Linked DNA regions of Mesorhizobium japonicum MAFF 303099. The protein of the gene in region 2 interacts with the protein of the main gene of each other region in a pairwise test. Links are inferred from orthologs where the notes say so. Each region holds a gene or a part of one and is shown on either strand. Other genes may lie near its edges. The genes, in order: gyrB and gyrA.

The links.
Region 1: the proteins of gyrA (region 2) and gyrB interact in binary tests that used the Escherichia coli proteins (3 or more experiments, as listed by UniProt). The link is inferred for Mesorhizobium japonicum MAFF 303099 from one-to-one orthologs.

The regions. Positions count from the first base shown.
Region 1 is NC_002678.2:4,119,718-4,123,076, reverse strand. Bases 80-3,120 are described here. They hold gyrB (DNA topoisomerase (ATP-hydrolyzing) subunit B), read left to right. Parts: upstream 80-384; coding sequence 385-2,856; downstream 2,857-3,120. Other genes in these bases: MAFF_RS39170 (hypothetical protein), read left to right, coding at 3,046-3,120; MAFF_RS21255 (caspase family protein), read left to right, coding at 80-238. In the rest of the region: more of MAFF_RS21255, read left to right, coding at 1-79; more of MAFF_RS39170, read left to right, coding at 3,121-3,312; MAFF_RS21245 (membrane protein), read left to right, coding at 3,322-3,359. UniProt on the Escherichia coli protein: DNA gyrase negatively supercoils closed circular double-stranded DNA in an ATP-dependent manner to maintain chromosomes in an underwound state.
Region 2 is NC_002678.2:574,775-578,484, forward strand. Bases 36-3,427 are described here. They hold gyrA (DNA gyrase subunit A), read right to left. Parts: upstream 3,032-3,427; coding sequence 236-3,031; downstream 36-235. Other genes in these bases: MAFF_RS39920 (hypothetical protein), read left to right, coding at 36-179; MAFF_RS04090 (SulP family inorganic anion transporter), read left to right, coding at 3,206-3,427. In the rest of the region: more of MAFF_RS39920, read left to right, coding at 27-35; more of MAFF_RS04090, read left to right, coding at 3,428-3,710. UniProt on the Escherichia coli protein: A type II topoisomerase that negatively supercoils closed circular double-stranded (ds) DNA in an ATP-dependent manner to maintain chromosomes in an underwound state.

The DNA.
Region 1 (3,359 bases), 3.5 Mb from region 2 along the record:
CCTCGGCATCCGCCAGAAACTCGCCCAGTCCGATCCGAACAATGCCATCTGGCAATTTGATCTAGTACAGGCCTACATCAACTATGCCTATGTGGCGAAGGATCCGAAGGCTGTGCTGACCAAGGCGCTGAACCTGACGCTGGACCTCGACCGCACAGGCCGGCTGGCGCCAAGAGACAAACCCACGATCAAATATTTGCGCGGCCTTCTCGCCAAACTCAACGCCGGAAAAAAATAGCCGGCTGCCGGCCCAGGATTTGGGCCGGAAATGCCCGCAAACCTTGGAAAAACCGCCTTTAGCGCCTATATCTAACGCTATATCAGGCGCGCGATTCGGGGCTGATTTTTCGCGCCGTACAAGCGGCATCTAGACAATAGGTTTTCATGAGCGACCAGATCGAGAACACCAACGGCGCCGAAGCCGAATACGGCGCCGATTCCATTAAGGTTTTGAAGGGGTTGGACGCTGTCCGCAAACGCCCTGGCATGTATATCGGCGACACGGACGACGGTTCGGGCCTGCATCACATGGTCTACGAGGTGGTCGACAACGCCATCGACGAGGCCCTGGCAGGGCACGCCGACCTCGTCACGGTGACGCTCAACCCCGATGGTTCGGTGACGGTGATCGACAATGGCCGTGGCATTCCGACCGATATTCACACCGGCGAAGGCATTTCCGCGGCCGAAGTGATCATGACGCAGCTGCATGCCGGGGGCAAATTCGACCAGAACTCCTACAAGGTGTCGGGCGGCCTGCATGGCGTCGGCGTCTCGGTGGTCAACGCGCTTTCGGCCTGGCTGAAGCTCAAGATTCGCCGCAACGGCCAGATCTTCGAAATGAGCTTCACGCACGGCAATGCCGATGCGCCGTTGAGGGCGACCGGTAGCTACGAGCAGGACAAGCAGCCGGGCACCTATGAGGGCCGCAGCGGTAGCTCTATCACCTTCTTCCCGTCGGCCGAGACCTTCACCATGGTCGAATTCGACTTCGGCACGCTGGAGCACCGGCTGCGCGAGCTCGCCTTCCTCAATTCCGGCGTGCGCATCATTCTGACCGACGGCCGCCACGCCGACATCGTGCGGCATGAACTGCACTATGATGGCGGTCTCGAGGAGTTCGTCAAATATCTCGACCGGGTCAAGAAGCCGCTGATCGAGAAGCCGATCGCCATCAAGGCCGAGCGCGACGGCATCACTGTCGAAGTGGCGATGTGGTGGAACGACAGCTACCACGAGAACGTGCTGGCCTTCACCAACAACATCCCGCAGCGCGATGGCGGCACCCATCTGGCCGGTTTCCGTGGCGCGCTGACGCGCCAGATCACCGGCTATGGCGAGTCCTCGGGCCTGACCAAGAAGGAAAAGGTCTCGCTGATCGGCGACGATTGCCGCGAAGGGCTGACGGCGGTGCTGTCGGTCAAGGTTCCCGATCCGAAATTCTCCTCGCAGACCAAGGACAAGCTGGTTTCCTCCGAGGTCCGCCCGGTGGTCGAGGGGCTGGTCAACGAGGCGCTCGGCACCTGGCTGGAAGAGCATCCGACCGAAGGCAAGGTGGTCATCGACAAGGTGATCCAGGCCGCGGCGGCGCGCGAAGCCGCGCGCAAGGCGCGCGACATCACCCGCAAGAGCTCGCTCGGCGTCACGTCCTTGCCCGGCAAGCTGGCCGACTGCCAGGAGCGCGATCCGGCGAAATCCGAAATCTTCATCGTCGAGGGTGACTCGGCCGGCGGCTCGGCCAAGGGCGGCCGTTCGCGCCAGAACCAGGCCATCCTTCCCCTGCGCGGCAAAATCCTCAATGTCGAGCGGGCGCGTTTCGACCGCATGCTCGGCTCCGACATGATCGGCACGCTGATCACCGCGCTCGGCACCTCGATCGGCAAGGACGAGTTCAACGCCGACAAGCTGCGCTACCACAAGATCATCCTGATGACCGACGCCGACGTCGACGGCGCCCATATCAGAACCTTGCTGCTCACCTTCTTCTTCCGGCAGATGCCCGAGCTGATCGAGCGCGGCCATCTCTACATCGCTCAGCCGCCGCTCTACAAAGTGACGCGCGGCAAGAGCTCGCAATACATCAAGAATGAAAGCGCCTTCGAGGAGTTCCTGATCGAGTCCGGGCTGGAGGAAGCTTCGCTGACGCTGGGCTCGGGGGAAGTGCGGACCGGGCAGGATCTGCGCGGTGCGGTCGACGACGCGCTGGCTGTGCGCCAGCTTATCAACGGCCTGCACACGCGCTACAACAGAGGCGTGGTCGAACAAGCGTCGATCGCCGGTGGGCTCAACCCCGAAGTCTTCAGCGATCTTGGCCGTGCCAACGCCATGGCGGAGCGGATTGCACAGCGCCTCGACATCATCGCCGAGGACACCGAGCGCGGCTGGACCGGGCGCATGTCGACCTCGAATGACGGCAGCGGGGGCTATGTCTTCGAGCGCACCGTGCGCAGCGTCAAGGAATACGCCCATCTCGACATGGGGCTGATCAATTCGGCCGACGCCCGCCAGCTCGACCGCTACGCGCAGCGCCTCAGCGAGGTCTACGGGACGCCGCCGGTGCTGCGCCGCAAGGATGTGTCCGAAACCGTCTCGGGGCCGCTGGCGCTGCTCAACGCCGTCTTTGCGACAGGTCGCAAGGGGCTGACCATGCAGCGCTACAAGGGTCTCGGCGAGATGAATGCCGAGCAATTGTGGGAAACCACGCTGGACCCGAATGTGCGGTCGCTGCTGCAGGTCAAGGTCAACGATGCGACCGATGCCGACAGCCTGTTCTCGCGGCTGATGGGCGACGAGGTCGAGCCACGGCGCGAATTCATCCAGGACAACGCGCTGTCGGTCGCCAATCTGGATATTTGATGCATGTTGCCCAAAACTGCGCAGCGGTTTTGGGCGAACAATATGCACAAGAACACGCACCTAAGCGCGTGGCTGAATCCGTTTCGACGCGACGCGCTTTAAGGCCGTAGCGCTGTGCTGAGGAAGCTTGCTAGCAGCGCGGCGTTGAGACGCTAGTGAAACGCGGCCCGGTCAAAGCCGGATGCGTCGATGCAAATTTCGGAAGCGGTGGCACGCCGTCGAAGCCCCAGATTTCCGCTTTTGCCCGACACGAGGTGCGGAGCGGAGCTCCGAATTGTTCCATCGCCGGCAAACAAAATCATTTTATTGCCCGCCGGAACGGAAGGCCTCTCGGGACATTGTGCCAACATCGATCACAATTTCTCACAGGAGGCTTTCATGGGACGTGGCATTTTGCTCTGGTTGCTCGGTATTCCGATCCCGATCATCATCCTCATCATGCTGTTCGTACGGTAGGGGGCGCAGATGCAGCCCACCGTATCGGCTATCGACCTGTCCGCGTC
Region 2 (3,710 bases):
GTTGTAAGGCGCAGGAGAACACGCAAATGCTGATCTACATGCTCGCCACCGCAATGACAGTCGCCATGCTGATCGCCACCGTATTCGGGCTGCATCAGGAGGCACAACGCATCCGCGTCAAGGCAACCACCAAGCGCTTCGAAGGCTTCGGCCCCCGCGAGCCGTATCGTCACTACTAAACCAGTCCATACTTGCTGCCGCGCCGGCCAATGGGCCGGCGTTGCTATGTCTGGACTTATTCAGCGTTTTCCGGACCTGCGTCGGGAGCTGATTCCGTACCGCCCTCGACGGTCTCTTCGCTTTCCTCGTCCGACTGCGGCTCGGAAATCCGTTCGACCGAAACCACCTTCTCACCTTCGGCCGTGTTGAAGATGGTCACGCCCTTGGTGGCGCGGCTGGCGAAACGAATGCCGTTGACCGGCACCCGGATGACTGTGCCGCCATCCGACACCAGCATGATTTGATCGTCATTGCCGACCGGGAAGGTCGCCACCAGCCGGCCGATCTCGGCCGTCTTCGACACGTCGGTGGCGCGGATGCCCTTGCCGCCGCGGCCGGTCAGGCGGAAATCGTAGGACGACGAACGCTTGCCGTAGCCATATTCGGTCACCGTCAGCACATACTGCTCATGCGCCTTGAGGAACTCATAGCGTTCGTCTGAAAGCTCAGCCTCCTCGCCGATCTCCTCATTGGTCAGCGCGATCTCTTCCTCTTCGCCGTTAGCGCCAGCGGCAAGGCGGCGCTCGGCCGCTGCCCGCTTGAGGTAAGCGGCACGCTCTGCCGGCGACGCGTCCACATTCTCGATCACCGACATTGAGATGATGCGGTCGGTCTCGGCCATGGTGATGCCGCGCACGCCGACCGAGTTGCGGCTCTGGAAGACGCGCACATCGCCGACGGAGAAGCGGATGCACTGGCCGGAACTGGCGGTCAAGAGCACGTCGTCGTTGTCGGTGCAGGTCTCGACGCCGAGGATCTCGTCGCCTTCCTCCTCCAGCTTCATGGCGATCTTGCCGTTGCGGTTGACCTGGACGAAATCGGACAGCTTGTTGCGGCGCACGGTGCCGCGCGTGGTGGCGAACATCACGTCGAGCTCGCCCCAGCTGGTCTCGTCCTCGGGCAGCGGCATGATGGTGGTGATGCGTTCGCCCTGCTCGAGCGGCAGCATGTTGATCAGCGCCTTGCCGCGTGACTGCGGATTGCCGATCGGCAGCCGCCAGACCTTTTCCTTGTAGACGATCCCGCGCGAGGAGAAGAACAGCACCGGCGTGTGCGTGTTGGCCACGAACAGCCTGGTCACGAAATCCTCTTCCTTGGTCGACATGCCGGAGCGGCCCTTGCCGCCGCGGCGCTGCGCCCGGTAGAGCGAAAGCGGCACACGCTTGATGTAGCCGGAATGGCTCACCGTCACGACCATGTCCTCGCGCTGGATCAGGTCCTCGTCTTCCATGTCGGCGCCGCCGTCGGTCAGCTCCGTGCGGCGCGGCGTGCCGAACTCGTCGCGCACGGCGGCAAGCTCGTCCTTGACGATCTGCTGGACACGAGCTCGGGACGACAAAATGTCCAGATAATCAACGATTTCGGCGCCGATCGAGTTTAACTCGTCGGCGATCTCGTCGCGGCCGAGCGCGGTCAGGCGCTGCAGGCGCAGTTCGAGGATGGCGCGCGCCTGTTCCTCGGACAGATTGTAGGTGCCGTCCGCATTGATGCGGTGGCGCGGATCGTCGATCAGAAGGATCAGCGATTCGACATCACCGGCCGGCCAGCGCCGCTCCATCAACTGCTCGCGCGCCGTCTGCGGATCGGGCGCGGTGCGGATCAGCTTGATGACCTCGTCGATATTGGCGACGGCGATGGCAAGACCCACCAACACATGGGCGCGGTCGCGCGCCTTGCGCAGCAGGAATTTCGTCCGCCTTGTGATGACCTCTTCGCGGAAGGAGACGAACGCCTTCAGCATGTCGGTCAGGGTCAGCAGTTCCGGCTTGCCGCCATTCAGCGCCACCATATTGGCGCCGAAAGAGGTCTGCAGCGGCGTGAAGCGGTAAAGCTGGTTGAGGATGACGTCGGCGACGGCGTCGCGCTTCAGCTCGATGACGACACGGTAACCTTGGCGGTCGCTTTCGTCGCGGATGTCGGAAATGCCTTCGATGCGCTTGTCGCGCACCAGCTCGGCCATCTTCTCGATCATCGAGGCCTTGTTCACCTGGTAGGGAACCTCGGTGATGATAATCGATTCACGGTCATTGCCGCGCTGTTCGATGTTGACCTTGCCGCGCATGACGATCGAGCCACGACCGGTCGAATAGGCGCTGTAGATACCGGAACGGCCAAGCACAATGCCGCCGGTCGGGAAGTCGGGGCCTGGAATGATCTCCATCAGCGCCGGCAGGTCAATCGCCGGATTGTCGATGATGGCGATGGCGCCGTTGCAGACTTCGCCCAGATTGTGCGGCGGGATGTTGGTGGCCATGCCGACGGCGATGCCGCCGGAGCCGTTGACCAGCAGATTGGGAAAGCGCGCCGGCAGAACCTTCGGTTCGGTGTCCGAGGCATCATAAGTCTCCTGAAAATCGACCGTGTCCTTGTCGATGTCCTCCAAAAGCTCATGCGCGACCTTGGTCAGCCGCGATTCGGTGTAGCGCATGGCCGCCGGCGGGTCGCCGTCGATCGAGCCGAAATTGCCCTGCCCGTCGATCAGCGGCACGCGCAGCGACCAATCCTGCGCCATGCGCACCAAGGCGTCATAGATCGAGGCGTCGCCATGCGGATGGTATTTACCCATCACGTCGGCGACCGGGCGGGCCGACTTCACATATTTGCGGTTCCAGTGGTAACCGCTCTCATGCGCTGCATAGAGAATGCGGCGATGCACGGGCTTCAGGCCGTCGCGCACATCGGGCAGCGCACGGCTGACGATCACGCTCATGGCGTAAGAAAGATACGAGCTCTGCATCTCCTCGATAATGGAGATCGGCTCGATGCCGGTGGGGCCGCCGTCGGCGCCTCGCGGTGTCTTTTGGTCGGTCAAATCGGATCACAATCTAATCAGGAATCACTGACCGCTTATATAGGAAGCAAGGCCGAAACTCCAATGTTCGCGGCACTTTTCCAGTGTCATTTTTGATGGTAATTTCAAAAGGATACCACTGATTGCGACGATATGGCCACGACGCTTTTCGCCGCCACAAGGCAAAAGCCGGCAATGGACCAACTTTCCCACGCGAAAGCCGCAAGCGCCATGAGTTGGCGCCGGTGGCTGCCTTTGCAGGCTCTGAGCGGCTGGCAGTTCAGTGATCTCAACGGTGATCTGATCGCCGGCCTGACATTGGCGGCGATCGCCATTCCCGAGCAGATGGCAACGGCCCGGCTCGGCGGCTTTGCCCCCGAAATCGGTTTTTTCGCTTTTGTCGCCGGTTCGGTGGCGTTTGCCCTGTTCGGCGCCAATCGTCACCTCTCGGTTGGCGCGGATTCGACCATCACGCCGCTGTTCGCCGGCAGCCTGGCGCTGCTCGCCACATCCGGCTCGCCGCATTATCTGGCGCTGGCGGCCATGCTGGCACTGCTGGTCGGGCTGATCGTGACGCTCAGCGGCATCTTTCGCCTCGGCTGGATCGCCGATCTCCTGTCGGTGCCGGTTACGACAGGGTTCCTGGCCGGCATTGCCGTCCATATCATCGTTTCACAGATGCCCGGACTGCTCGGCCTGC